4 regions of the Luteipulveratus mongoliensis genome follow, and region 3 is predicted to be linked to each of the others. Evidence: riboswitches for the same ligand, from Rfam matches in the RefSeq annotation. Region 3 holds a riboswitch; each other region holds the start of a gene.
What was found. A riboswitch is a leader RNA that binds a small molecule or an ion and turns the genes downstream of it on or off. The one in region 3 is predicted to bind S-adenosylmethionine.
Positions count from the first base shown of each region.

Region 1: linked by a shared signal. The riboswitch ahead of VV02_RS21855 (MetQ/NlpA family ABC transporter substrate-binding protein) and the one ahead of VV02_RS27450 (putative leader peptide) in region 3 are both predicted to bind S-adenosylmethionine.
Region 2: linked by a shared signal. The riboswitch ahead of VV02_RS22600 (LLM class flavin-dependent oxidoreductase) and the one ahead of VV02_RS27450 (putative leader peptide) in region 3 are both predicted to bind S-adenosylmethionine.
Region 4: linked by a shared signal. The riboswitch ahead of VV02_RS17455 (bifunctional o-acetylhomoserine/o-acetylserine sulfhydrylase) and the one ahead of VV02_RS27450 (putative leader peptide) in region 3 are both predicted to bind S-adenosylmethionine.

Region 1 covers NZ_CP011112.1:4,600,058-4,607,279, forward strand. Annotated here, with positions in the region: gene VV02_RS21840 (response regulator transcription factor) at 1-336, shown strand, start outside; gene VV02_RS21845 (sensor histidine kinase) at 333-1,460, shown strand; gene VV02_RS21850 (NAD-dependent epimerase/dehydratase family protein) at 1,432-2,493, opposite strand; SAM riboswitch class IV at 2,722-2,833, shown strand; gene VV02_RS21855 (MetQ/NlpA family ABC transporter substrate-binding protein) at 3,041-3,997, shown strand; gene VV02_RS21860 (methionine ABC transporter ATP-binding protein) at 3,994-5,019, shown strand; gene VV02_RS21865 (methionine ABC transporter permease) at 5,079-5,678, shown strand; gene VV02_RS21870 (hypothetical protein) at 5,675-5,863, opposite strand; gene VV02_RS21875 (SDR family oxidoreductase) at 6,013-6,759, shown strand; gene VV02_RS21880 (mycothiol transferase) at 6,804-7,222, shown strand, end outside.
Region 2 covers NZ_CP011112.1:4,746,043-4,753,264, forward strand. Annotated here, with positions in the region: gene VV02_RS22595 (HNH endonuclease signature motif containing protein) at 1-1,610, opposite strand, end outside; SAM riboswitch class IV at 1,908-2,019, shown strand; gene VV02_RS22600 (LLM class flavin-dependent oxidoreductase) at 2,049-3,230, shown strand; gene VV02_RS22605 (NtaA/DmoA family FMN-dependent monooxygenase) at 3,252-4,625, shown strand; gene VV02_RS22610 (LysE family translocator) at 4,635-5,270, opposite strand; gene VV02_RS22615 (response regulator transcription factor) at 5,325-5,972, opposite strand; gene VV02_RS22620 (sensor histidine kinase) at 5,960-7,222, opposite strand, start outside.
Region 3 covers NZ_CP011112.1:2,640,026-2,647,247, reverse strand. Annotated here, with positions in the region: gene VV02_RS12655 (carbohydrate ABC transporter permease) at 1-477, shown strand, start outside; gene VV02_RS12650 (glycoside hydrolase family 3 protein) at 474-2,054, shown strand; gene VV02_RS12645 (MFS transporter) at 2,123-3,601, shown strand; SAM riboswitch class IV at 3,693-3,806, shown strand; gene VV02_RS27450 (putative leader peptide) at 3,836-3,931, shown strand; gene VV02_RS12640 (ABC transporter substrate-binding protein) at 4,047-5,021, shown strand; gene VV02_RS26025 (GNAT family N-acetyltransferase) at 5,029-5,997, shown strand; gene VV02_RS12630 (cysteine dioxygenase) at 6,025-6,525, shown strand; gene VV02_RS12625 (rhodanese-like domain-containing protein) at 6,522-6,926, shown strand; gene VV02_RS12620 (hypothetical protein) at 6,968-7,171, shown strand; gene VV02_RS12615 (DUF6328 family protein) at 7,168-7,222, shown strand, end outside.
Region 4 covers NZ_CP011112.1:3,669,404-3,676,625, reverse strand. Annotated here, with positions in the region: gene VV02_RS17475 (hypothetical protein) at 1-200, shown strand, start outside; gene VV02_RS17470 (DUF4352 domain-containing protein) at 313-1,020, shown strand; gene VV02_RS17465 (DUF4352 domain-containing protein) at 1,188-1,880, shown strand; gene VV02_RS17460 (DUF445 domain-containing protein) at 1,911-3,188, shown strand; SAM riboswitch class IV at 3,251-3,368, shown strand; gene VV02_RS17455 (bifunctional o-acetylhomoserine/o-acetylserine sulfhydrylase) at 3,452-4,777, shown strand; gene VV02_RS17450 (IS30 family transposase) at 4,868-5,983, shown strand; gene VV02_RS17445 (antibiotic biosynthesis monooxygenase) at 6,108-6,737, shown strand; gene VV02_RS17440 (serine protein kinase RIO) at 6,889-7,222, shown strand, end outside.

The DNA.
Region 1 (7,222 bases), 2.0 Mb from region 3:
TCCGTGCCTGCGGGACCCGAGATCCTGACCATCGGACCGCTCACGGTCGACGTGGCCGCTCGACGAGCAACGCTGGACGACGCCGCCGGGGAGCCGCGCGAGCTGGCCCTCACCGTGCGCGAGATGGACGTCCTCATCCACTTGATGCGTCATCCGGGCGAGGCCTTCACCCGCGAGCAGCTCATGGAACGCGTCTGGGGCTGGACGTTCGGCGACCAGTCGACCGTGACCGTGCACGTGCGACGCATCCGGCAGAAGATCGAGGTCGACCCGGCCGACCCGCAGCTGCTCCAGACCGTGTGGGGCGTCGGCTACCGGATGCAGCGCGACGCATGAACCACACGCTCAGCATCCTGCTCACCGCGCTCGGGTGGGGTGCGGCCGGCGCGGTCGTCGCGTGGCTGGTCACGTGGCCCGCCCGTCGACTGTGGCACGCCGGCGTACTCGTCTCGATCGCAGCAGTAGCAACGGTTTCCGCGGTCGCGGCCGTCGTGGGCAGCAACCGCGCGATGTTCATCACGATGGACGACGAGTACGTCACGATCATCGCTGCCCTCGTCTCAGGATTGCTCGCCTCCGTCGCGGCCGCGGCCGCTGCGCGCACCTTCCGTCGGGACAGCGCCTCGCTCCGGCTGGCTGTCAGCGCCATCGGTGAGGGCCGCGTCCCGGCGCCCGACCAGCGCGCGGTCTCCGGTGAGCTGCGCACCCTGCGCGACGACCTGCACCGCACCGCACGCACCCTCGCCGAGACCCGTGAGCGCGAGCAAGCTCTCGAGCGCTCCCGCCGCGACCTGGTCACCTGGATCTCGCACGACCTGCGTACGCCGCTCGCCGGGCTCCGCGCGATGGCCGAGTCCCTCGAGGACGGCGTAGCCGCCGACCCCGGTCGCTACCACCACCAGATGCGGGTCGAGGTGGACCGGCTGACCGAGATGGTCGATGACCTGTTCCACCTGAGTCGGCTGCATGCCGGTGCCGTCGTCACCCGTCGCGAACGCGTGGACCTCGCCGACCTGGTCTCTGACGCACTCGCCGGCCTCGAGCCCTTGGCCGCCCTGCAAGGCGTACGACTCGTGGGCTCGTCCCGGGCGATGGCCGAGGTCGAGGGGGACAGCGCGCAGCTCAACCGGGCGCTGACCAACCTGGTGTACAACGCGATTCGGCACACCGCGCCCCAGGGGACGGTCGCGCTCGGCGTGACGGCCGGCTCAGACCCGGCGTACGCGCTGCTCACCGTCACCGACGAGTGCGGTGGCATCCCGGAGTCGGAGGTGCCGCGCTTGTTCGAGGTCGGCTATCGCGGGCAGTCCGCCCGCTCTCCCCACCCGGGTCTCGGCTCGGGTGCGGGGCTCGGACTCGCGATCACTCAGGAGATCGTGACCGCGCACGACGGCGAGGTCGAGGTCGCCAACAGCGGGCCGGGCTGCACCTTCAGCGTGCTGCTACCGCTGGCGCGCTGACCGTCTGCCCGAGACCCGCGAGCTCGGCCATCCCCTTGTCGAAGTCCTCGCGCGCCATCCAGCCCAGCTCGTCCAGGATCCGCGCAGAGTTGGCCGTGATGTGGCGGACGTCGCCGAGTCGGTAGTCGCCGGTGACGACGGGCGTTGGTCCATGGAGCGCGTGAGCGAGGCTGGCCGCCATCTCTCCGACCGTGCGAGGTACGCCGGTGCCCACGTTGAACGCGCGCGCTCCACCCGTGTGGCGCTCGGCCGCCGTCACGGTCGCGGCGGCGATGTCCCGCACGTGCACGAAGTCTCGACGCTGCCCGCCGTCCTCGAAGACGCGCGGAGCCTTCCCGTCGCGCAAGGCGGAGGTGAAGATCGAGGCGACACCGGCGTACGGCGTCCCTTGGGGCATGCCGGGACCGTAGACGTTGTGATACCTCAACAGCGCCGCGCTGCCACCGGTCTCGCGGGCCCAGCTGGTGGCGTAGTGCTCCTGCGCGAGCTTGGATGCGGCATAGGCGTTGCGCGGGTCGGACGGTGCTTCCTCATCGACGAGCGATGGGCTCAGCTGTGCGCCACAGCGGACGCACTCAGGCTCGAACTGGCCTTGAGCCAGGTCATATTCGGATCTCGGCCGTCCGCGGACGGGCCCGTGCTCCGCACACCGACCGAGGCCTTCCCCGTAGACCACCATCGAGCTCGCCAGCACCAACCGGTTGAGGCGATGGCGTGCCATCGCGGCGAGCAGCTCGGCGGTGCCGAGGTCGTTGTTCGACGCGTAGTCGGGCAGGTCCGAGACGTCCACGCCGAGCCCGACCTTGGCAGCGAGATGCACGACGACATCGGCGCCAGGGAGGGCCGCGTCGAGGTCATACGTCTGCCGCACGTCTCCCAGGTGCAGCCGGGCGCCGCTCGGCGGGCACCCGTGCTGACCATGGACGTCCTCTCGCAGCGAGTCCAGGACCAGCACGTCGTGCCCGCGCCGCAGCGTCTCGGCCACGACGTGCTGCCCGATGAATCCTGCACCGCCGGTCACTACGACTCGCATCTTGTCCTCCAGAGCTCGACCATCGTCAGCGTATGGTTCGAGAACGACTGGCGGACAGATGAATTCGCCCGATCGAGCGAGAGTTCCTCAGTTCGTCACAGGATGGATCGCGGCCTCAGCCCAGCTCGTCGCAAGTCCGGATCGAGACCTGACGGTGTGACGCGTGCCATAACACTGAATTGGCTTACTGATTTGACTTGATGATGACGAAGTTCTTACTTTGGACGCGGTCAAGAGTTCCAGCGACAAGCCCTGGCTTGCTGGGCGGCAACCCTCACGGATGTGGCGGGGTGCTCCAGGTGACGACCGGGCGCGACCACCCCTCGCGCAAGCACTCCACTCCCGCAGTGGCTGATTCAAGGACGACTCATGCAGCGCGCACACCACACTCACGTGACTCCTCCCAGGCCGATTCGTCGGTGCTGCTGTCCCAGCTGTCGCTAACCGCAACCCACCGCTGGTCGAGTAGCCGGAGCGCCAGCGGAGGCGTATCGAGACCCCGTGACCGCGGCGGACTCCTCCTCAATGACTTCAGAAAGGCATCACCATGTCTGATGACACCAATACCCCTGAGAACAAAGATGACTCGATCATCGCGCTGCCCGAGCGCCCGGGCGGAGGCCGCGGCAAGCTGATCGGCGCCGTCGCTGCCGGCGTCGTCGTCCTTGTGGCCGCCGGCTTCGTCGTGAAGGCCGTAGCGTCCGGCGACGACGAGAAGAAGACCACGACCGTCAGCATCGGCACCACCGAGGCGAGCGCGCCGTACTGGAAGCCGCTCCAGGACCTCGCCGCCAAGCAGGACATCACCATCAAGGTGGTCAACTTCGGCGACTACACCCAGGCCAACCCGGCCCTGGCGCAGAAGCAGACCGACCTGAACCTGTTCCAGCACCTGCAGTTCCTGGCGACCTACGACGTGAGCGCGAGCCAGGACCTCACCCCGATCGGCTCGACCGTCGTGGTGCCGCTCGGCCTGTACTCCAAGAAGCACACCGCCCTCACCCAGATCCCCAAGGGCGGCAAGGTCGCCATCCCGAACGACCCGACCAACCAGGCACGAGCACTGCTGGTGCTGCAGCAAGCCGGACTGCTGAAGCTCAAGGGTGGCGGCAACACGCTGTCCACTCCGGCTGACGTCGACGCCTCGGCGTCCAAGGTCACGGTCGCGCCGGTCGACGCCGCTCAGACGGTCGCCTCGCTGCCGTCCGTCGACGCCTCGGTCATCAACAACAACTTCGCCCTGGACGCCAAGCTCGACCCGTCCAAGACGCTGTTCAACGACGACCCGAAACGCCCGGAGGCGCTGCCCTACATCAACGCCTTCGTCGCGCGCGCCGAGGACAAGGACAACCCGACCTACCTCAAGATCGCCAAGCTCTACCACGACCCGTCGGTCCTCGCGCAGGTCAAGGCGTACTCCAAGAACACCGCCGTCATCGTCGACAAGCCCCAGGCCGACCTCGTGAAGATCCTGGACGGGCTGAAGGCGGACGCAAAGAAGTGAGCGAGGCACTCATCTCGCTCCGCGGCGTTGGCAAGTCCTTCACCCGGGGCAGCACCAGCGTCACAGCCCTGCGCGACATCGACCTCGATGTCGCGCAGGGCCAGGTGTACGCCGTCATCGGCTACTCCGGTGCCGGCAAGAGCACGCTCGTACGCCTGATCAACGGTCTCGAGCAGCCCACCTCTGGCGCGGTGCTCGTCGAGGGCAAGGATCTGACCTCGTTGAGTGCCAAGGAGATTCGCCAGGTGCGGTCCCGCATCGGCATGGTCTTCCAGCAGTTCAACCTGTTCGGGTCGCGCACGGTCTTCGCCAACATCGCATATCCCCTCCAGCTCGCCGGCTGGTCCAAGGAGCAGCAGCAGAAGCGAGTGGCCGAGCTGCTGACCTTCGTCGGCCTGACCGACAAGGCGTGGGCCTACCCCGAGGAGCTGTCCGGCGGCCAGAAGCAGCGCATCGGCATCGCCCGAGCGCTCGCGACCAACCCGCCGATCCTGCTGGCCGACGAGGCCACCAGCGCGCTCGACCCGGACACCACGCAGGACGTCCTGCGCCTGCTCCGCCGGGTCAACGAGGAGCTCGGCGTCACCATCGTCGTCATCACGCACGAGATGGACGTCGTACGCTCCCTCGCCGACCACGTGGCTGTCCTCGACGACGGCCGTCTTGTCGAGAGCGGACCGGTCCGAGAGATCCTGGCGCAACCGAAGGCCGCGACCACGCGCCGCTTCCTCGACGCCACCCTGCGCACCCGCCCAGGCGACGGCGAGCTCGCCCGCCTGCGTGAGACGTACGACGGCGTGCTCGTCACCGTCGCCGTGCCGGACCAGCACACGATCGGCGGCCTGCTGACCGACGTGGTCCGCGATCACGACGTGAGCTTCGAGATCGTGCACGGCGGCTACACGACTATCAAGGATGAGTCGATCGGCACGTTCACCATTGCACTGCAAGGGGATTCGACTGCTGTGGAGCGCGCCGTCGAGGCGCTGTCCGGCGCGGCGACCGTGGAGGTGGCGGCGTGAACACCGACTGGGACCAGCTGCGTCCGCTGTACTTCGACTCCATCCAGCAGACCCTCACCATGGTGCTACTCACCCTGCTGATCGGCGGTTTGCTCGGCCTCGGGCTCGGCGTGCTGCTGCACGGCACCCGTCGCGGTGGACTCCTGGAGAACGTGCCGGTCTACACCGGGCTCAACCTGCTGGTGAACCTCGTCCGTCCGATCCCGTTCATCATCTTCATCACCGCGATCGGGCCGCTCACGCTGCGCGCGATGGGCACCACGATCGGCATCAAGGCGGCGACCTTTGCGCTGATCATCGCGGCAACGTTCGGGGTGTCCCGGATCGTCGAGCAGAACCTGGTGAGCGTCGACCCCGGCGTCATCGAGGCAGCCCAGTCGATGGGCGCATCCCCCTGGCGGATCATCCGCACGGTCCTCGTCCCGGAGGCGCTCGGCCCGCTGATCCTGGGCTACACGTTCATCTTCGTCGCGGTCGTGGACATGTCCGCGGCGGCGGTCGCGATCAACGGTGGCGGCCTCGGGCAGTTCGCGGTGACGTACGGCTACCAACGGTTCGACTGGACGGTCACCTGGGTGGCGGTGCTGACCATGGTGGTCCTGGTGCAGCTGGCCCAGTTCACCGGCAACTGGTTGGCCCGCCGCGTCATGCGCCGCTAGGTCTTTCGGAGACCAGCACGCGCGACGCAGAACAGCACACAGGATGGAATGGCGAAGACTGCGACGAAGACCGTGTAGTCACCGATCTCGTAGCTGTCTGCAACCGCAAACGGCACCGTGAGCGCCGCCGTCACCACGGCACCCATCAGGAGTCCCTTCGCGACCGCTACCAGAACCTGTCCCACGTCGTACTCCTATCCTCGCCCGCCATGTCTTGTATCCAGGCCCCGAACTCCTAGCGAACTTCAAATTGTCCTTGAAGTTGAAGTTCGGGCTCCTATCCCCGTCGACACCGCGTTGTCGTGCGCCGCTGACCCTCAGGCAGTATGGGTGGGTGAACGCCGACGCGAACGGACGCATGGCCCTGATCACCGGTGGGTCCACCGAGATCGGAGCGGCGTGCGCTCGCGCCCTGGCCGCCTCTGGAGCGCGCGTCGTCGTGGCCGACCAGGACGAGCACCGGGCGGGTCTGATCGCCAGCGCGATCGGCGGGCAGGTCTGGCCGATCAACCTGCAGGACACGGCCGCGCTCGCGAGCCTCACCCTCGACGCCGACATCCTGGTCAACGCCGCGGGCGCCACCGCTGTCGCGCCGCTGCACGAGCTCACGCCGCAGGACTTCGGTCGCGTGCACCGCGTCCTGGTCGAGGCGCCCTACCTGCTGATCCGCGCGGCCCTTCCCCACATGTACGACCGTGGCTGGGGTCGGATCATCAACATCACTTCCGCCTACGGCCGGGCCGGCGCCCGCGAGCAGGCCGCTGCGGTCTCGGCCGCGCACGCCCTCGAGGGTCTGTCCAAGGTCACCGCCCTGGAGGCCGGCCCTCGGGGCGTCACCAGCAACTGCGTCAGCCCCGCCCAGATCCGCACCGCCGAGCTCGATGACGTCATCGCCCGGCTGGCTGCAGAGCGCGAGGTCGGCGAGGATGTCGTGGTCGACGATCTGCTCGCGCGCTCGAGCATCAAGCGGTTCGTCGAGGCACGAGAGGTCGCCGCTCTGGTGACCTGGCTGGCAGGGGACGACGCCGCCATGGTCAACGGGGCGTCGTACGCCATGGACGGTGGCTGGACCGCCGCCTGACCTGCAGGGTTAGCGTGGGGGTCTCGACTCCCAGGAGGTTTGGCGTGAGCGTGGCAACCAAGATCCTGACGGACGGCTTCGAGCGGGTGCGCGAGAACGTCGTGAGCGTGTTGGACGGTCTCAGCGCCGAGCAGCTGCTGACCCGTCCCGGTCCCGACGCCAACTCCATCGCCTGGTTGGTCTGGCACTTGAGCCGTGTCCAGGACTCTCACCTGTCGGAACTCGTGGGCGGCGAACAGGTTTGGGACAGTGAGGGATTCGCGGCCAGGTTCAGCCTCCCTTACGCCGACAGCGCGACCGGCTACGGCCAGTCCAGCGCCGACGTCGGCACCTTTCGTCTCAGCGACCCGAGCCTGCTCGCGGACTACCACGCGGCCGCCCACGAGCTGACGCTCACCGTGCTCAAGGGTCTGTCCGACCAAGACCTCAGCGAGGTCATCGACCGCCGCTGGGATCCGCCGGT
Region 2 (7,222 bases), 2.1 Mb from region 3:
TAAATCCGGCTGGATGCGCTGGTCCAGGTGGCGGTTCCGTCTGGAGTGATGGTGACGGTCCAGGCGCCGGAGTGCTTGGCACGGTGGTGGGCCCGACACAGGGACAGCAGCCCTGCGGGTTCGGTTCTGCCGCCACGACCGTGCGGGATGACGTGGTCGGTGTCGGTCATCTGTGCTGGTCGGGTGCAGCCGGGGAAGCGGCAGACCTGATCGCGGAGCTGGACGAACTGACGCATCCGGGTCGGTGGCCGGTAGGCGGTGCTGGTGTGCTCGCGCAGGGCACCGGTGGTCGGGCTGACCAGGGCACGACCGATCGTGTCACCGAGGGCATGGACCAGTCCGGTGACGGTCTCGGCCGAGATGACGCCGACACCGTCGACGACCACATCGCCCAGTGCGGCTGGCGGTTCGGAGTCCGTGCGCTGGTTGGCGATCGTGGTCAGCCGTTCGATCAGCTCTTCCACTGCCTCCGCGACCGGATCACTCCCACTCGTCGCGGCGGGTGCTGCCCGCTTGGTGCCGGGTGGGTGCCACGGCGGCAGGTCTGTGGTGGTCCATGGGTCGGGCACGTCCGGCACGCGACCGCCCTTCGCAGGGTGCAGTCCCCATGCGGACAGGTCGAGAGGTTCTCCCGGGCCGGTCTCGCCGCCAGCGACGAAACCCATGCGCAGGTTGGTCTGGTCGAGCAGGTCCGCGAGCCCGTCGGTGGCGACCGCGGCGGCTCGTGCGGCGCCTTCCTGGACGGGAACCAGGAACGTGCACGACGCCGACGCATCCGCGGAGGAGGTCAGCAGGTCCACCAACGCCTGTGCCCGGCACTCACCCATCAACGGTGCGCGCCGTGCATCACCAGCCGATGCCGGCAGCTCGGCGGCCCCGGTCTCAGCCTGTCCCGTAGCGGCCTTGTCGTCCGGTGCGTTGCGGTAGCGCCCGGCGAGGTCCTGGATCGCGGACTGCATCGCTGCCGCCTGCTCAGTCGGCAGGGTTGCGGTCATGGTGCTGGTACCGCGAATGCGGCCGGGTTCGAACCAGACTCCGAGGGCCTCACGCACGCTCCGTCGCCGGTGCCGCACCGGTGACTCGGCGTCCTGGTTGGCCACTGCGGCTCGGGCGCGCTTACGGGTGGCGGTCGCGGTCCACGAGCTGATGCCACCACGGGGTCCGGACAGCATCGCCGCTTCCACGTGTGGCGCGACCACAGCTCGGGTGCCCTCGGGGACGTCCTCCAACGCGTCAACGACCGCGGCGAGGCGTTCCCGGTCGATCGCTCCGTCGGCGAGGGCGTCGATCAGTAGTGGGGTGTGGCACACCGCTGCGACCGACTCGCGCACCCGCCGCGCCGCGGTGCGCGGCCCCCAGCACAGGGCGGCGCTGATGTCCGCGACCGCGGTGTCCCGAACATCACCGACCGCGCCGCGACCAAGTCGATGGCCGGCATCACCTGACGGGTCGTAGTGCGCCACCGAGCCCGCATGTTGCGCCAACCGATGCGCCTGCACAGCGTGGGCCAGGTCGACCAGGTGCTGGGTGACGCTGACCTGCTCGAGCACCACCGGTGCCGACACGACGTCCTCGGTGTCGTTGCGGATGAGCGCGTACGCCGACTCCAACGCCTCCCGAGCGATGACCAGCTGCGCCGCGCAGCGGTGTCCGTCTCGCGGCGCAGCGTGGTCATCTCGGGTGCGCTTGCCATGCCACCATCGTACGTACGTACGAACTTCGCCGCAAGTCCGCGATCGATGAATTTGATTGCTGTGTAAAGCCTTTCGACGATTCTGACGTTGTCGGTGGTGCGTGCTAGTGCGCCAGCAGACCGCTCCGGCTCACCGCCGAGCGAGTCGGGCCGCCCCGCTCACCACGTGGACGCTGGCATTTGCATATGAATAACTCTCAGTTATCTTGAATCTGGTCTTGAGTGGCAGCGTGAAGCCCTGGCTTGCTGTCCGGCAACCCTCCGTTCGTGGCGGGGTGCCCCAGGTGACGACCCGGCCGCATGAACCCGTGCGGCAAGCGCGACGACGCGGCGCCAGCCGCCCGGGAGGCACACGATGAGCCCCAGACCCCTGATCCATCTGGCCGTGGCCCTCGACGGCACCGGCTGGCACCCGGCCTCCTGGCGCGACCCGTCCGCTCGGGCGGACGAGGTGTTCACTGCTCGCTACTGGGCCGACCTGGTCCGGTTGGCGGAGAGCGGCGCCCTCGACCTGGTCACCCTCGAGGACGGACTCGCCCTCCAGGCCGATGACGCGCTGCACCACGACGACCGCACCGACCGGCTTCGTGGACGCCTCGACGCGGTCCTGGTCGCCAACCGAGTCGGCCCGCTCGTCCGACGAATCGGCTTGGTACCCATCGCGATCACCACGCACACCGAGCCGTTCCATCTCTCGAAGTCGATCGCGACGCTCGACTACGTGACCGGCGGCCGCGCCGGCGTACAGGTGCGGATCGGCGGCCGCCGCGACGAGGCCGACCACTTCGGCCGCCGAGAGCTGGGCGACTGGACCGACCTCGACGCCGACGGTCAGCGATCCCTGGCCAACGCACTCTTCGATGAGACCGATGACTACGTCGAGGTGCTGCGCCGGCTGTGGGACTCGTGGGAGGACGACGCCGAGATCCGCGACTCAGCCACCGGCCGGTTCGTCGACCGAGACAAGCTGCACTACATCGACTTCGAAGGCGACCACTTCTCAGTGCGCGGTCCGTCGATCACCCCTCGCCCTCCGCAGGGTCAGCCGCTGATAGCGGCCCTCGGGCACGACGTACGACCGTGGCAGCTGATCGGCAGGTCGGCCGACCTCGGCTTCATCACACCGAAGGACGACCCGGCCGAGGCGCTGACCGTCATCCGCGAGGCCCAGCAGGACGCCGGGCGCGACACAGTCCACGTCCTCGGGGACGTGCTGGTCGTCCTCGACGAGGACGCTGCACGGGCAGGTGAGCGCCTCGGCCGGCTCAACGATCTGGCCGGCAGCCCCCTGGTGTCGGACGCGCTGATCTATGTCGGTGGTGTGAAGGGCCTGGCCGATCTCATCGAGTCCTGGTCAACCGCAGGCCTTTCCGGGGCTCGTCTGCGTCCGGCCGTCAACACCGTCGACCTGCCACGAATCGTGGACGACCTCGTACCCGAGCTGCGACGCCGCGGACTGTTCCGGTCGGCGTACGACGACCGGACGTTGCGTGAGCGCTTCGGCCTAGCCCGCCCCGTCAGCCGCTACGCCGCCTGACCACCCGGAGAGGACAAACTGATGCCGCAGAAGCAGATTCACCTGGCCGCGCACTTCCCGGGGGTCAACAACACCACCGTCTGGAGCGACCCGGAGTCCGGCAGCCACATCGAGTTCGACTCGTTCCGCGAGTTCGCGCAGACCGCCGAGCGGGGCAAGTTCGACTTCCTGTTCCTGGCCGAAGGTCTGCGGCTGCGCGAGCAGCGTGGCCAGATCTACGACCTGGACGTCGTCGGCCGCCCTGACACCTTCGCGATCCTCAGCGCGCTGGCCGCTGTCACCGACCACCTCGGCCTGGCAGGCACGATCAACTCGACGTTCAACGAACCGTACGACGTGGCAAGGCAGTTCGCGTCCTTGGACCACCTCTCCGGTGGCCGCGCGGCGTGGAACGTCGTGACCAGCTGGGACGCGTTCACCGGTGAGAACTTCCGACGTGGCGGCTTCCTGCCGGCCGAGCAGCGCTACGAGCGGGCCAAGGTCTTCTTGCAGACGACACTCGAGCTGCTCGACTCGTGGCGTGAGGGCGATGTCCTCGCCGACCGCGAGTCCGGCGAGTTCCTCGCACGACCCGATGCGGGCGAGTTCGCCCACCAGGACTCGCATTTCGACATCCGCGGCAGGTTCAATGTCCCGCGCAGCCCACAAGGACGGCCGGTCATCTTCCAGGCCGGCGACTCCGACGAAGGTCGAGACTTCGCGGCTCGTCAGGCGGACGCGATCTTCTCGCGACACAGTGAGTACGACGCGGGCAGAGCCTTCTACGCCGATGTGAAGGGCCGGCTCCCGAAGTTCGGCCGCACCCGGGACGACCTGCTCATCCTGCCCGCCGCCACCTTCGTCCTCGGAGACAACGACGCCGACGCGCAGGAGCGAGCCCACGTCGTACGCCGGCAGCAGGTCAGCGGAGCCACAGCGATCAACTTCCTCGAACAGGTCTGGAACCGTGACCTTTCGGCGTATGACCCCGAAGGACCCCTGCCCGACATCGACCCGGACACCGGCGAGCACACCATCGCCCGCGGGCGGGCCAGCGTGCGCGGACACCGCGATCCCGTACAGACCGCACACGAGTGGCGGGAGCGCGCCCAGGCGGAGAACCTGTCGATCCGCGACCTCGTGATCGAGGTGTCGGGGCGGCAGTCGTTCGTCGGCTCGGCGCGCACGGTCGCCGACGAGATCAACCGCTACGTGCAGGACGACGCCAGCGATGGCTTCATTCTCGTCCCACACATCACACCGGGCGGGCTGGGCGGATTCGTCGATGCAGTGGTGCCTCTGCTGCAGGAGCAGGGCGTGTTCCGAGAGGACTACACGGGGTCGACGCTGCGCGAGAACCTTGGACTGCCAATGCTTTCCGACTCCCAGGACGCAGACACCGAGCGCGCCTCCTGAGGGGCGCGCTCAGCGGGAGTCGGCCACCAGGCGTACGGCCAGGCCACCGAAGATCGCGGCGGACACCCGGTCGAGCCAGCGCTGGACGGCCGGTCGGCGTTGCAGGAGCTCTGAGAGAGCACCCGACACGAACCCGACCGTGCCGTCCACGCAGAGCCCGACGCAGATGAGCACCGCTCCGAGCACGAGGAACTGCGCCCACGCCGGCCAGCCGCCCTCGGTCAGGAACTGAGGCAGGAACGCGAGGTAGAACAAGATCACCTTGGGGTTGGCGAGGTTGGTCAGCATGGCCATGACGTATGTCTTCCGCAGCGATCGAGGCGGCACGACCGCCGCGTCGTCGTCGGCAACGGATTGCGCCCGCGACGACCGCCAGGCCGAGACCGCGAGATAGATCAGGAAGATCGCACCAGCGATGCGCAATCCCTCCAGCACCGCTGGAGCAGCGAGCAACAGGGCCCCGAGACCGGCCGCCGTAAGCACCGTGTGCACGGCCAGGCCACTCGACATCCCGACTGCTGCCACGACTCCCGCTCGCCGTCCACGTCCGACACCGTGGGCGATGATGAACATCATGTCCGGCCCCGGCACGAGGCTGATGACGGCAGCGGCCAGCCCGAAGGCCAGCAAGGTCGAGAGGTCCATCTGTCCATCAGACCACTCGCCACCGACGCGGTCACCGAGTTTGCGTGCGGCGCCTCAGCGGGCCTCGAGGTAGCGCAGCACCGCCGCGACCCGACGGTCGGTGTCGTCACCGGGCTCGAGCCCGAGCTTGGCGAAGATATTGCGGATGTGCTTGTGCACAGCGTTGTCCGTCACGAAGAGCCGTTGCGCGATGGCCGCGTTGCCCAGTCCCTCGGCCATCACGGCCAGCACCTCGCGCTCACGTGTGCTCAGCAGCGCGAGACGATCGTCAGCACGCTGGCGCGAGAACAGCTGCGCCACCACGTCGGGGTCGATCGCGGTACCGCCGGCCGCGACCCGGTGCAACGCCTCCAGGAAGGTCGCGACCCGCCCGACGCGCTCCTTGAGCAGGTAGCCGATGCGGCTCGACCCGTCGGCCAGCAGCTCGGTCGCAAAGCTCTGCTCCACGTACGCCGACAGCACCAGCACAGCGAGCTCGGGGTGGGCACGCCGTGCCGCGACCGCTGCCTTGATGCCCTCGTCGGTGTGGGTGGGCGGCATCCGTACGTCGACCACCGCGATGTCGGGACGATGCTCGTCGACCGCGCGGAGCAGCTCGTCCGGACCTGAGACGGCCGCGAGAACGTCGATCCCCTCGCCACGCAGGAGGAGGACCAGGCCCTCGCGCAGTAGTGCGTCGTCCTCGGCGATCACGAGCCGCACGGCAGACTCACCTCCACCACGGTTGGACCGCCCACCGGGCTCGACACGCGCAACGTCCCGTCGTGCGCCTCGGCACGCCGCTGGATGCCCGACAAGCCCGAATCTTGTTGCAGCACAGCGCCTCCCACTCCGTCATCCTCGATCCGCACCACGAGCACACTGCCACGGCGCTCCACGAGCACGGTCGCACGGTCGGCCTTACTGTGCCGTGCGACGTTGGTGAGCCCTTCAGCGACAGCGAAGTACGCCGACGCCTCGACGGCCGCCGGGCAGCGCTGGCTGACGTCGACCGTGGCGCGCGTCGGCACCGGGCACTGAGCCGCGAGTGCGGACACGGCACCGGGTAGCCCGCTGCGCTCGAGCACCGGAGGCAAGATGCTGCGTACGACGGAGCGCAGCTCGGCGAGCGCGGTCTCGGCACTGGTCTGCGCGCGTTCGAGAATCGCCTCCGCCTCTGCAGGGTCGCGAGCCATCGCCTGCCGGGCCGCCCCGGTCAACACCGCGACGGTGACCAGGCGGTTCTGCGCGCCGTCGTGCAGTGCGCGCTCGATCCGCCGCAGCTCGACCGCATGGGCGTCGAGCGCCGCGGCGCGCGTCGCCGTCAGCTGAGCCACCCGCTCGGACAGGTCCAGGTCCGGGTGCGGCGGCAACCAGCGCCGACCGGCGGCCGTCTGCGCGCGCAGCAGCACAGGCGGCAGCGCCACCGTCAGCACGAGCCAGACCAGACCGATGACCAACGCCATCCACGCGCCGGGCCAGCTGGAGATGTGCACAAAGCCGTTGAGGACGGTCGCGTCATCCGCCGAAACTGCCTGCCACCAAACGGGAATGGTGATTCCTTGCACGGCGCTCAACGGCAGCTGAATCGCGAAGAGGCCGACCACCAGTCCGACCGTCGCGTGCGCTCCCAACCACCACAGGTCGCGGCGCGTCGTCTCGTCGGTGCGCACATACCGCCAGACCGCCATCGCACCGCGCGGCAGCCGGTCGTACGTCATGTCGACCGGGTGCCCGATCGCCCGCAGCCGCCGTCGTTCGAGCTGGGCAACGGGGCGGACCACCGAGAGTGTGGGCCCGATCAGCAGCAGTCCCACTCCGATCAGGCACAGCAGAGCAACCAGAACGACAAGGGCCAGCACGCCGAAGGCCAGGAGTGCCGTGCCCGTGCCGGCGAGGAGCCACTTCAGGGAGACGAGCGCCCGTCGTACGACGCGCCGCGCCTCGTCGAGGAGCGCGGGACGTGGCAGGTC
Region 3 (7,222 bases):
GCCGAGGCGCTGGTCATCCCGTTGTTCCTGCAGATGAAGGACCTCCGGATGCTCAACTCGCTCGCGGGGCTGAGCCTGGTCTACATCGCCTTCTCGCTGCCCTTCGCGATCTGGAACCTGCGCGGCTTCGTGGCGGCGGTCCCGGTCGAGCTCGAGGAGGCGGCCTACCTCGACGGGTGCTCGTGGTGGCAGATGTTCCGGCGGGTGCTGTTCCCGCTCGTGATCCCGGGTCTGATTGCGACGAGCGCCTTCTCGTTCGTGATGGCGTGGGAGGAGTTCCTGTTCGCGGTGACCTTCCTCAACAGCGACGCGCGGATGACAGTCGGCGCCGGCCTGCGGCAGTACTTCGGCCAGAACGTCAACGACTGGGGCGGACTCATGGCAGCCTCAACACTGGTCACGATCCCTGTCGTGGTGATCTTCGTGCTCGCCCAGCGTCGGCTCGGCGCAGGACTCGTGTCAGGAGCCGTCAAGTGAGCGAGGACGAGACGACGATGCCGGCCCGATGGAGCCTGCGACATCGGCCGGAGGAGGAGTCTCGTCAGGAGGACACCGACGACGTACGACGTCTCGCGCACCGGGTGCTCATGCCCGGGTTCTCCGGGACTCGCCTGCCGTCTTGGCTTTCACGGGCGATCCACGACGGGCTCGGCGGCATCTGCGTGTTCGGTCACAACGTGGAGTCCCCCACTCAGCTGCGGGCCATGACCGATGACGCGCACGGCCTGGGCCGGACGCTCGTCGCGATCGATGAGGAGGGCGGCATTGTCAGCCGCCTGGGCGCGCGCCAGGGCTCGGCGCATGTCGGCGCTGCCGCGCTCGGCGTGGTCGATGACGTAGATCTGACCGAGCAGGTGGCCCGATCGATCGCGTGCGACCTGCGCTACGCCGGCGTCGACATCGACCTGGCACCCGTCGTCGATGTGAGCAGCAACCCGGACAACCCGGTGATCGGTGTCCGCGCGTTCGGGGCCGACCCCGAGCATGTGGCGCGCCACAGCGCCGCGTTTGTGACCGGCCTGCAGTCGACCGGGATCGCCGCGTGCGCCAAGCACTTCCCGGGCCACGGCGACACCAACGTCGACTCGCACGCCGGGCTGCCGGTCATCGATGCCGACCTGAACACGTTGCGCACTCGCGAGCTGGTGCCCTTCCGCGCTGCGATCGAGGCCGGCACCCAGCTGATCATGACGGCACACATCGTGTTCCGAGCGCTGGACGAGCAGCCGGCCACGGTCAGTCCCAAGGTGATCGGTCTGCTGCGCGACGAGCTCGGGTTCGACGGCGTCATCACGTCGGACGCCATGGACATGCGGGCCGTGGCCGCCACCATCGGGATGGCGGAAGGCTCGGTCCAGGCGCTCATCGCCGGCGTCGACCTGATCGGGCTCGGCAACCCGGTCCTCAACACTCCCGAGGGCGACGACCAGGACACGTTCCGGTCGGCGCTCGAGGCGATCATCGCGGCGGTCCACGAGGGCCGTCTGGACATCGACCGGCTGCGCGAGGCCGCCGGACGGATCGACCGGCTCGATCGATGGGTGCGCGACCGTCGCAGTGGCGAAGTCCCCGAGCCGGACCCAACGGTCGACGCGCGAGCCGCGACCGAGAGTCTCCTGACCACCGGCGACGTCAGCGGTGCCCTCCAGGGTCCGGTGCGCATCATCGACATCCGTCGACTCCGCAACATCGCCAGCGGCAGCAACCTCAGCGTCATCACCCAAGCCCTGATGCGCCGGCTGCCGGAGAGCTCGGCCGCCCGCGCCTTCGACCAGGGACCGACGGTCGAGGGCCGAGCGGTCGACGGGCCCCGACGGCTAGTCCTCGGCGAAGACGAGCGAGCCGATGTCATCGTGACCGGCACACCTGGCATGGACCCGAGCGAGGCCAACGCCTTGGCTCACCTGCTCGCCACCTCACCCGACGCCATCGTGATCTGCACGGGTTGGGTGCCGGACACCGATGCTCTCCAGCCGGCACGACGCACGGTGCGCACGTTCGGCCACTCTCTCCCGACGGCCGAGGCTGTCGCGGACCTGCTCACGTCGCCCTGACGCAACGCTTCCGACGGTGAGTGCGGCTCACCGCTCGCATACATAGGCTATCTGTATAGTCAACTCGCGTGACCAGCCTCCGACAGCGCGCGTTCGTCCCGGCTCTCATCTTCATCGGGGCGGTGGTCTCGATCGTCTCCAGCCTCGGCGCGCCACTCATCCCACGCCTCGCCGACGAGCTGCACACCACAGTCGGCAACGCCCAATGGGCTCTGACCGCAACGGTGGTCGTTGCCGGCGTCGCTTCACCTCTGGTCGGACGGCTCGGCGACGGACGACACCGCAAGACCGTCATCGTGGTGTGCCAGAGCAGCGTGGTCATCGGAGGCGTCCTGGCCGCGCTGGCCACATCCCTTCCTCTCCTCATCTCCGGCCGCGCACTCCAAGGTCTCGGCCTGGCCCTCATGCCGCTCACCATGGCCGCCGCCCGCGAGCACCTGAGGCCTGACCACGCTGGGCGGGTCATCGCAACGCTCTCCGTCGTGGGAGCAGCAGGAGTGGGCCTCGGCTATCCGATCACCGGTCTCATCGCCGACCACGGCGGCGTGCACGCCGCCTACTGGGCGGGCACCGGCGTCAGCGCGCTGGCTCTCGCAGCCGCGATTTGGGCGATCCCGAGCCCCGAGTCGCGGGACTCCCATCAACGGATCGACTACACCGGAGCGGCCATCATCGGCGCGGGCCTGGTCGCGCTTCTGGTGTCTCTCGACAAGGCGGCCGCATGGGGCTGGGGGTCGGCACGGACGCTGGTCCTCCTGGTCAGCGGCATCGCTCTCCTCACGCTGTGGGTGGCCCACGAGCTGCGCACGTCCGAGCCTCTGGTCGACCTGCGGCTGGTCCGGCACCGAGCAGTCCTGACCGCCAACGTCAGCGGTCTGCTGCTCGGGGTCACGATGTACCTGTCGATGGTGACCATCACTCAGCTCGTCCAGCTGTCGACCTTCGGTTTTGGTGAGTCGGTCTTCGTCGCCGGCCTCACACTCGTACCCCTGTCCGTGCTGAGCGCGTCGGTCAGCCGGACGCTTCCAGCGCTCACCCGCCGATTCGGCCTCCGACCGATCATCCCGGCGGGAGCACTCTGTGTCGTCGTGGCGTCAGTGTTCTTCGGCTCGACGGCCTCGCACCTGTGGCAGGCATTCGTGACCATGGCGATCCTGGGTGTTGGGCTCGGCTACACGTTCGCCGCGATGCCCGGGCTGATCGTCTCTGCCGTGCCGCCGGAGGAGACCGGCAGCGCGATGGGCTTCTACCAGGTGTCTCGGTTCGTCGGGTTTGCGATCGGCAGCGGTCTGGCGGTGACCTTGCTGCAGGCCTTCGGGAGTGATGGCACTCCTACGCTGCACGCCTACCGCATGACCGCGTTCGTCGGAGCGGGCGTCGGCGTCCTCACAGCGGTGTGCGCCTGGCTGCTGCCCGGCTCGCCCACCGACGCCCTAGAGACGGATCGCGAGCTGACGGCGTACGAGCGCGAGGAAGCGTTGTTGGCCGCGGCCGGACTGGAGGACCGCGACGACCCCGGCCGCGCGCGTGCGGCAAGCCATCCATAACGTCTGATAACTCTATAAACTATCTTACGTTATGAGACGTGGTCCGCATGGGGTTGCCGGGCACCCGCGTGGGTCGTAGCGTCACGCGCAAGGTCTTGAGCTCCAGCGCACAGCCCCGGCTTGCTGGACAGCAACCCTCCTCCGCGGTGGGGTGCTCCGGGTGACGACCAGGTGAGTGCCGCCCGGCACCTCGCAAGCGCGGACCCTCGGGTCCAATGACCAGGGGAGATCGCGATGACGGAAGGACGAGGCCGCATGCCGCGGCGACGCCTGCACCGTCGGCGTCACGTCGACCTGCTGCGCGTGTCCTCCGCGCAGTGTTGTCACTGACCGCTCACCGTACGCGTCGCCTCGAGCCACGCGCCCAGGTCATCTCTGCTGACTGACGGGCTCACCCGTCACGCATTCAACGCGCGAACTCCGCTGACACTCAAGGACATTCACCATGCCCTCTTCGAAGTATGCCTCTGCCTTCCCGGCGGCTGCGGCCCTCCTGGCCACCACGGCCGTGGCCGGGTGCAGCGATCCGTCGAGCGCCGCGCCGCAGGACCGGGCGCAGCCTGCGATCAATGTCAGCGCCCAGCAGAAGCGGGTTGCGGTGACCAAGGACGCCACGGCCGCTGCCCTGCTGCCCGATCCTGTCCGCCGCAAGGGCGCCATCACCATCGCCGACACTGCCGGAGCGTCCGGCAGCCCTCCCCTGGCCTTCACCGCCGATGACAACAAGACACCGATCGGCGTCGAGGTCGACCTCGCCTACCTCGTCGCGGGCAAGCTCGGCCTTCGCCTCGACCTCGAGCACACCGGATTCGAGAACCTGTTCCTCGGGGTCGACTCCGGACGCTACGACGCCGTGCTCTCCAACGTCACCGTGACCGAGGAGCGCAAGGAGAAGTACGACTTCGCCACCTACCGTAAGGACGACGTCTCGTTCGAGGCGCGCAAGGGCGAGGGCTGGAAAGTCAGCAGTGGCAAGGACATTGCAGGCAAGACGATCGCGGTGGCGAGCGGCACCAACCAGGAGAAGATCCTCGTCGACTGGAACAGCGCGAACATCAAGGCCGGCCTCAAGCCGGCCAAGATCGTGTACTACCAGAACTCCTCGGACTACTACCTCGCACTGAGCTCGCGTCGCATCGATGCCTACTTCGGTCCGAGTCCGTCGGCGCGCTATCACGTCGCGACGTCAGGAAAGACCGAGGTCGTCGGCACGTTCTCGGGTGGCGGCAACCACGTGCAGGGACTCATCGCAGCACTCAGCAAGAAGGGGTCAGGCTTGGCGAAACCACTTGCAGCTGCTCTCAACTCGGCCATCGCCGACGGGAGCTACGGCAAGGTCCTGCAGCGCTGGCAGCTGAACAGCGAGGCCGTCAAGACCTCACAGATCAACCCACCTGGCCTGCCGAAGGCTCAGGGGTGATCTCGGCATGAGCACCTTCACCACCCTGGGACCGGCCGCGGCGACCCACCCGTCGACGGCCCAGCTCACCTACATCACACGGCGGCTCCAGGCACTGGGACACCGCGTCCGCGCCGCGCACGCCGACGTCTCGGACGTCGACATCTCGGACGGTCTCATCGTCGCCGCACTCGCCCGTTCGTTGATGGTCAACGCGGTCGACGCGCTCCGGAGCAGCCACGCTCGTGCCGTGCTCATCGTCGGAGGACACGACAAGGACATCGCTGAGACAGCCAGGCGACTCCAAGCATCATCCGAGCGACGGTCGGTCATCTTGACCGCGAATCCTGTTGCCGCCCAACAGATCTTGCCTTTCAACGACGGCGGATTCGTGCTGGCGAGCGCCGCGGCCACGTCGCTGCGCAACGACGTCGAACGCCTTCTCGCCCACGTGACCGGCGAGCAGCGGTCCACCGGTGGGACCAAGGCTCAGGATCCCGCGCCGATCGTGGCGCGCCGCGTGTCGTACGACGCTCCCGAGCTCGCCGAGCTGCTCGCCGACCTGCGAGTCGAGTACGCCACGAGGTACGCCCGGGACACCGCCAACACCACCCTCACCGAGGTCCCGCCGACCGACTTCGTCCAGCCGCACGGCACCTTCGTCGTGCTGGTCAGGAGCGGACGCACTCTCGCCGGTGGCGCGATCCGACGTCTGGACGCGAGTACCGCTGAGATCAAACGGGTTTGGACGACAAGTGAGGTACGGCGGCAAGGCTTCGGCCGACGGGTGATCGACGAGCTCGAGCTCGCGGCAAGCGATCTCGGATACACGCGGATCTTCCTGTCCACCGGGCCACGCCAGCCGGAGGCGCGCGCCCTGTATCTCGCCGCCGGCTACTCCCCCGGCTTCGACCTCGACGCAGCACCCGAGGCCATCGGCCGGCACGTGTTCACCAAGACCCTGCGCCAGACCTCATCCGCCCACGGCGCCGCATAGGCACCCTGCACACACCCAGGAGACGTCATGACCACCGCCACCACTCGTCGTACCGAACGCACCGACGGCACGGACAGCACCGACGCCAACGTCACCCGCTCCCACCTTCTGCTGACCCTTCGACTGTTTGCCGAGGACCCGGCACTGCTCGACCTGGTCGACCTCAACGCCACCGAGCGCCAGTGGCACCAGGTCGCCCAGACCTCTCAGATGCAGGTCTGGGCCATCTCCTGGCCACCTGGCACCAGCACCGGATGGCACGACCACGGCGGTGCCGTGGGCGCGTTCCGGGTGGTCCGTGGCGGACTCGAGGAGCACTTCTGGGCAGACGGCGACCACACCCGAAGCCTCGGTTCGGGAGACCTCCGCGTCTTCTCCGGCCAGCACATCCACGACGTCCGCAACGTCGGGCAGGTCCCCGCCCTGTCCGTCCACGCGTACTCCCCCAGCCTGGACACGATGACCCGGTACGCGCTCGTCGACGACCGGCTCACGGTCACCGAGGTGGACGAGGGCGCGCAGTGGTGACCGCCGAGGTCCACGACACCCGGGGCATCGACGCCGTCCTGGAGGACTCGCGCACCGAGCTGGACCGCGTGACGGTGCGCGAGGCGTACAACCAGCTCACTGATGGTGCGCTGCTCATCGACATCCGCCCGGTCGCCCAGCGACAGGAGGAGGGTGAGGTCGACGTGCCTGTCCTCTACATCGAGCGCAACGTGCTCGAGTGGCGCCTCGATCCGTGGAGTGAGGCGCGCATCCCGGAGGCGAGCCAGGACGCGCGGATCCTGGTGCTGTGCCAGGAGGGCTACGCCTCATCGCTCGCGGCGGAGTCGTTGCAGCGTGTCGGTCTGCCCGGGGCGACCGACGTGATCGGCGGCTTCCGTGCGTGGCGGGAGGCCGGGCTGCCCGTGGCAGAAGGTCGCTGAGCGTCCAGGGGCCGACCGCGCTGAAGCGGCATGATGGTCGGATGAGCACACCGTCGCCGGAGTCAACGGATGTCGCCCGGCTACGCCGCTGGACCGACTTCGGCGGGCAGTGGCGGGTGATCGAGCAGGGCTCTGGCACCGCCACCGTGTCCCTGTGCCGGTGCGACGGACCAGAGGTCGAGCGGTTCGTCACCGAGGATGCGGCCGCCCTGGCCTACCTGAGCGCAGAGGCGGACGACTCATGACGGACGAGGACGGTCGCGACGAGTCTCCCGCCGAACGCCTGGACCGCCACT
Region 4 (7,222 bases), 1.0 Mb from region 3:
CCGACCGGACGGTGATCGGCGTCGATGAGATGAGCTGGGAGATGGGCTTCCCGCAGGGCGCGCAGGTGTGGAGCCGTGTCGCCGATGCGATCGCGGAATCCGCTGCGAAGCAAGGGATTTCGGTCGCGGAGGGCGCTCGCGAGTTCGTGAAAGCTGACCGCCCGAGCGAGTCGCAAGAGGTCTGGGTCGTGCGGTCCTGACACCTCCGCACTCTGGACAACCCGATACGGCGGAACGCAATCTCACGCGAGGCGCGTCATACTGCCGTTCGACAAGGGGCAGCGCATGCTGCCAAGACCTGGGAGAAACATCATGACCACACGACGCATGCGCTTTGCTGTTGTACCCGTCGCACTGGCCGCCATGGCGCTCGCGGCGTGTCAGGACGACGCCCCGACCGCGGTGGTGCCGACCGGACAGCCGACCGCCCCGACCGCGGCGCCGACTGCTCCGGCCACGCAGGAGCCGACAGCCGAGCCGACCCAAGCTCCGGTCACTCCGACCGAGCAGCCCTCACCGACCTCGTCAGCCACCTACTCGCCGCCTGCCGCAGGTGGCGCGGGTGTGTGCTCCAGCTCCAGCAGCTACGAGGGCCAGCCCGGTCCGGCGGCCAAGCCGATCGGATCACTGCAGACGTTCGACAAGAGCGGCACGGTGGAGATCACGGTCAGTAAGCCGACCATCGACACCAAGCCGACGAGCAGCACCTACTACCCCGGTGAGGGCATGGTCACGGCGATCTTCCCCGTGACGATGAAGCCGACCAGCGCGTCGTACTTCATCACTTCGCCGCTGAAGTTCACGCTCGTCGATGACAGCAAGCGTCCGTGCAAGCGCGACACCTTGAACTACGCGGTGCCCGAGGCCCAGCAGATTCAGGTCAAGAGCCTGCGTCAGGGTGAGGCGCTGTCCACGAAGCTGGTCTTCGCGGTGCCGAAGTCGGCAGACCTGACCAAGTACCAGGTGCTTTTCACCGAGAACTACCCCGGCGTGGCCAACGTTGCCTGGACCGCGTCCTGACCTGATCCACCAGAGACGGTCGTCTGCGTCCGCGCAGGCGACCGTCTCTGTGCCTGATACCCGAGAACGTGCGGAAGTTGTGGGAACCGGATCGTCCTGGTTCGCCGTCGTACCGCTAGCCTGACCGCGGCAGCCGGGGAGTTGCCGAAACATCACTGGAGGAGAACATGAACGCCACCCGCCGTCTGCGCCTTGCCGTCATCCCGGCCGCATTCGCAGCGCTTGCCCTTGCTGGTTGCCAGGACGAGGCACCTACGGCCCAGGCCCCCACGGCCCCGGCAACGTCCGCCGCCCCGACGCAGGCGCCGACCGCGGCGCCGTCCACGCAGGCTCCGGCCCCGAGCACGTCCGAGGCTCCCTCGGCGCCGAGCTCGTCGGCTGCTTCGACCGGCGTGGAGTGCGACTCGACTCTGAGCAGCAACCGACCCGGCAACGTGCAGTCCAAGCCGATCGGCACCAAGCAGTCCGCTTCTGGTCTGGGCTTCAGCAAGGACGAGTCCGTCGAGGTCACGGTGTCGAAGCCGACCATCGACGCGACGAGCACCGACGACTACTTCCCGGGCGACAACATGGTTGTCCTCGAGTTCCCGACCACCATCAAGGCGGTCAAGGGGTCGGCGGTCGTCTCCTACCTCAACTTCTCGCTGATCGACCCCAACGACAACCCGTGTAACCCGGATGTCAGCGGCACGGTCGTCCCCAAGACCAAGCAGCTCGATGTGACCACGGTCAAGGAGGGCGACAGCCTCAGCGGCCTGCTCGTCTTCGCGGCGCCGAAGGGTGCGGACTACACCAAGTACCGCGTCATCTTCGCCGAGGACAACGGTGGCAAGGCCGACCTCGGCTGGACCGCCTCCTGATCACGGTCTCATCGCGACAGAGTGGGCTGAGTGACTAGCCCGACCACCTCGTCGACGACATCGGCCGGTCCCAACCTGGGGCCGGCCGATGCGTCGCGTCGTGCTGCTTTGCGACGGATGCGGCTGGTTGCGACGTCCCTGCTGGTGCTGGCCGCCATCGTCTTCGTGCTCACACACGGCAAGGACGGCGTGTGGGGCTACGTCAACGCGGCGGCTGAGGCCGCGATGGTGGGAGCGGTCGCGGACTGGTTCGCGGTGACGGCGATCTTCCGCCACCCGCTCGGGCTGCCGATCCCACACACCGCACTGATCCCCAAGAAGAAGGACCAGCTCGGAGCAAGTCTCGAGGACTTCGTCACCGAGAACTTCCTGACCGCCGACATCGTCCAGGAGCGGCTGGCTCAGGCGCAGATCCCGCTCCGTCTCGGTCGGTGGGTGTCCGACCCCGTCAACGCCGAGGTCGTCGTCCGAGAGGCGTCGCCGGCCCTGGCTCGCGCTGTCGCGTCGGTCCAGGACGACGAGGTACGCACCCTGCTGGAGTCGTTCTTCCTACCTCGCCTGGCTCAGGAGCCGGTGAGCGAGGTCGCCGGGCACCTCCTCGAGGGTGTGCTGGAGGAACGGGCTCATCAGGGCCTGGTCGATCTGGGCATCCGTCAGGTGCATGACTGGGCGCGCGACAACAAGGAAGCCATCGCCTCGATCATCGGCGCGCGCGCACCGTGGTGGTCGCCACGCTGGCTGGACGAGACGGTTATCGACCGGCTCTATCTCGAGCTGCTCACCTGGCTGGCGGATGTGCGCGATACCCAGCAGCACCCGGCACGCCTGGCACTCGATGACTTCTTGGCGACCCTCGCTCACGACCTGCAGCACGACGCCTCGACGCAGGAGCGCGCCGAGGCTCTGAAGACCCGCTTCCTGCTGCACCCGGGCGTAGCCGACGGGATGGTCTCGGTCTGGGGCTCTGTGCAGCACACCATCGTCGAGGCGCTGGGCGACGAGACCGGCCCACTGCGACGACGCCTCACGGTGCTGCTCGCGGAGGCAGGACAGCGTCTCGTCACCGACGATGAGCTGCGCGGCGCGGTCGACCGACGTCTGCACGACGCCGTCGGCTACATCGTCACGACCTACGGGCGCGAGATCTCGACCTTGATCTCCCAGACGGTTGCCCGATGGGACGGGGACGAGGCCGCGAGGCGCATCGAGCTCCAGGTCGGGCGTGATCTGCAGTTCATCCGGATCAACGGCACCGTGGTCGGTGGCCTGGCCGGGCTGTTCATCTATGCCACCTCACAGATGCTTTGATGTTTGGATCACCATAAGAACAGGTGATGCAAATGAGGGCGCAGTTCGCTAACCTGCCGACAGGTCATGAGTGTCAGCGCGAAGCCCCGGCTTGCTGACCGGCAACCCTCCAACCGCGGTGGGGTGCCCCGGGTGATGACCCGGCCGGCGGGCGAAGGCACCCGACGGCAAGCGCGGGCCGCAGACCTCCTGCGACCGCAGCGTCGTCGGTGAGGGCTCTGCGTTGACCGGCGATGCGTCACTCGATGAGGGAGACCACACCGATGAGCGACGACACCACACCCAGCTGGTCCTTCGAGACCCGCCAGATCCATGCCGGCCAGGAGCCCGACCCCACCACTGGGTCGCGCGCCCTGCCGATCTACCAGACGACCTCGTACGTCTTCAAGGACGCCGAGCACGCGGCAAACCTGTTCGGGCTCAAGGAGTTCGGCAACATCTACTCGCGGCTGATGAACCCCACGCAGGACGCGGTCGAGCAGCGCATCGCCAGCCTCGAGGGCGGCGTCGGAGCGCTGCTGCTCGCCTCCGGCCAGGCTGCTGAGACCATCGCGATCCTCAACATCGCCGAGGCCGGCGACCACATCGTGGCGAGCCCGTCGCTCTACGGCGGCACCTTCAACCTGCTGAAGTACACCCTGCCCAAGCTCGGCATCCAGGTGTCGTTCGTGGAGAACACCCGCGACCCGGAGTCCTGGCGCGCGGCTGCGAAGGACAACACCAAGCTGTTCTTCGGTGAGACGATCTCCAACCCCAAGAGCGAGATCCTCGACATCGAGGGTGTCGCCGCGGTGGCTCACGACCTCGGTGTGCCGCTCGTGGTCGACAACACGGTCGCGACGCCTTATCTCCTGCGTCCGCTCGAGCACGGAGCCGACATCGTCGTGCACTCCGCCACCAAGTACCTCGGCGGGCATGGGACCACGATCGCCGGCGTGATCGTCGACGGCGGAAAGTTCGACTTCGCGCAGGATCCCGAGAAGTTCCCCAACTTCAACACGCCTGAGGAGAGCTATCACGGGCTGGTCTACGCCCGCGATCTCGGAGTCGGCAGTGACCTGGGCGCCAACCTGGCGTACATCCTCAAGGCGCGCGTCCAGCTGCTGCGCGACCTCGGTCCGGCGACGTCACCGTTCGACGCGTTCTTGATCGCGCAGGGTCTGGAGACCCTCAGCCTGCGCATCGAGCGCCACCTGGAGAACGCGCACAAGGTCGCGACCTTCTTGCAGGGACACGACCAGGTCGAGTCCGTGCGCTGGGCATCGTTGCCGGACAACGAGTTCTACGAGCTGGCTCAGAAGTACACGCCGCAGGGTGCAGGCGCGGTGCTCGCGTTCGAGATCAAGGGCGGCCTGGAGGCTGGCCAGAAGTTCGTCCAGAACCTGCGTCTGCACTCGCACGTCGCCAACATCGGTGACGTGCGCTCGCTCGCGATCCACCCGGCGTCCACGACCCACAGCCAGGGCGGCGACGAGGACCGCCTCGCCGCTGGTGTGACACCCGGGCTCGTACGTCTGTCGGTCGGCTTGGAGCACATCGACGACATCGTCGCCGACCTCGAGCAGGGCTTTACCGCCGCCAAGGCCTGACGCCGTCCTTGGCCGATAGTGCGAGCCGCGTCGCTACCCAGAAGGCGGTTTCAAGGAGCTGTTGCAACGAGCACGGCGAAGGATGTGCTCATGCCTGGAAAGCGGTTGTCGCTCGCGGAGCGTGCTCAGATCGAGGTGCTGTTCGGTCAGGACCTGACGTTTCCACAGATCGCTGCGGTGCTTGGTCGGGATCGGAGCACGGTGTGGCGGGAGGTGCGTCGTAACCATTCCTACCGGGGTGCGCGTATGGGTGGGTCTGGGGCGCGGTCGCCCTCGGGGCGGCACGCGGCCGGTTCCGGCCGGCGGGGCGGGTGCTATCGGTGGGTGTATGAGCACCGGGAGGCTCAGCGGCAGTACCGGGTCCGGGCGCGCCGGTGCCATGGTGGGAAGCTGCGCCCGTCGTGGGGTGGGCCGCTGCCGCTGCTGTGGCACATCGTCGCGGACCTGCTGCGGGAACGGTGGTCCCCGCAGCAGGTCGCACACTGGCTGCGTACGCAGTACCCGAATCAGCCGGAGATGTGGGTGTCACACGAGACGATCTACCAGGCCATCTACATCCAGGGCCGCGGCAGCCTCCGCGCCGAGGTCGGCCGGCAGCTCGCGCTGCGCTCAGGGCGAGCCACGCGTAAACCACGCTCCCGCGCCACGGCCGCGGCGGCCCGGTCCCGCAAACCGTGGATCGAGGGCTTGCACATCTCGACCCGTCCTGCGGAGGCGGCCGACCGGGCCGTGCCAGGACACTGGGAAGGCGACCTGGTCATCGGCGCCCGCGGTTCCAGCGCGATCGTGACTCTGGTCGAACGCACCACCGGGTACGTCATGCTCGGCGCCCTGCCGCACTCACGAGTCAGCGCGCAGGTCATCGGCGTACTGACCCAGCTGATGGGCAGGGTGCCAGTGAGCATGGCCAGGTCGTTGACCTGGGACCAAGGGGCCGAGATGGCCGAGCACGCCCGATTCACCCTCGCTACCGGCTGCCAGGTCTACTTCTGCGACCCGCACTCACCCTGGCAGCGCGGCAGCAACGAGAACACCAACGGGCTCCTACGCCAGTACTTTCCCCGCACCAGCACAAACTTCCGCACCTACACCCAGAACGACCTCGACCAGATCGCGATCGAGCTCAACCGGCGACCCCGCAAACGACACCAGTGGAAGAATCCCGCCGAGAAGCTCAACGAACTCCTCGTTGCAACAGCACCCTGAACCCAAGGAATCGGGAAGCGACGCGGCTTGCACTATCGGCCAGGAAGGGTGGGGCGCGGCCGTGAGCAAGGCCACGCATCCGGTGGTCAGGGGCACGTCTCACACCGCGAGACAATGGCTGGTGATGTCAGCCACCGAGGTCCAGATGCCACCAGCCGATTCGTCCCCCAGCGTCACCGTCGCGATGACTCGTCGCGCCCGGCGTGAGGACGAGACGGCGATGCTCGCCTGGGTGCGGGCCGGTACGTCGATGGCCGAGCGCTTTCCAGGCTTCCTGGGCTGCGGCTGGGTCCGGCCGACGGGCGACTCCGATGAGTGGCACATGCTCTACAGGTTCGCCGACGAGGAGAGCCTGCACCGCTGGGAAGGTTCCGGAGAGCGGTCCTGGTGGCTGCGCTCCGGGGAAGGCCTGGTCGAGCACACCCACGCCGAGCGGCGTACGGGCATCGAGGGCTGGTTCGACGAACCCGTCGACCGATCGATGGAGGCTTTGGTCACCGCGCCGGTGATACCGCCGTCGCCGCCGCGCTGGAAGCAGGCGCTGGTTATCTGGCTGGCGTTCTTCCCGCTCAACCTGCTGGCCACGGTCACCGTCGGCCATCTCATCGTGCACTGGTCCGTGGTGCCGCGAGTCCTGCTGATGACCGCGATGCTGACGCCGGTGATGACGTACGTCCTGCTGCCGCTGATGACGAAATCCCTTGCGCCGTGGCTGCACGCAGGACGTCCGCTGGGCTGGCGCCGCCACAACTGATTAATTCGCTTGCGTCAGCGCGGCGCGATCCGCCAATCTTGCGTCGCACGTGATGACGCGCCCTTCGCGGCGCCCCGAGAGAGGAGCAGTGACATGTCTACGACTGTCCTCGGCCTGCCCTGCACGCCGACCCTTCTCTCCCGGAGTACATATGTCATTCAGCACCACCCCGAGCGCCGCCTCACACCCTGAGCCCGACTCGGCATCCGTCTTCACCTTCGACTTCCAGGCGCTCGAGGACCCCGGTGAGGGTCAGCGATGGTCGACCTGGGACACCATCGAGCGGCTGTGCCATGGACCGGAGCCGCGTCCCGACTGGGTCGTGACCGGCTCGGCCCTCGACACCGAGCTCGGTGTCCTCAAGACCGGCAAGGAGGCTGACGTGTTCCTCATCGAGCGCACGTCGACCAACGATCCGGAGCGCACCGTCGTCATGGCGGCCAAGCGCTATCGCAACGAGGACCACCGGACCTTCCACCGCAACA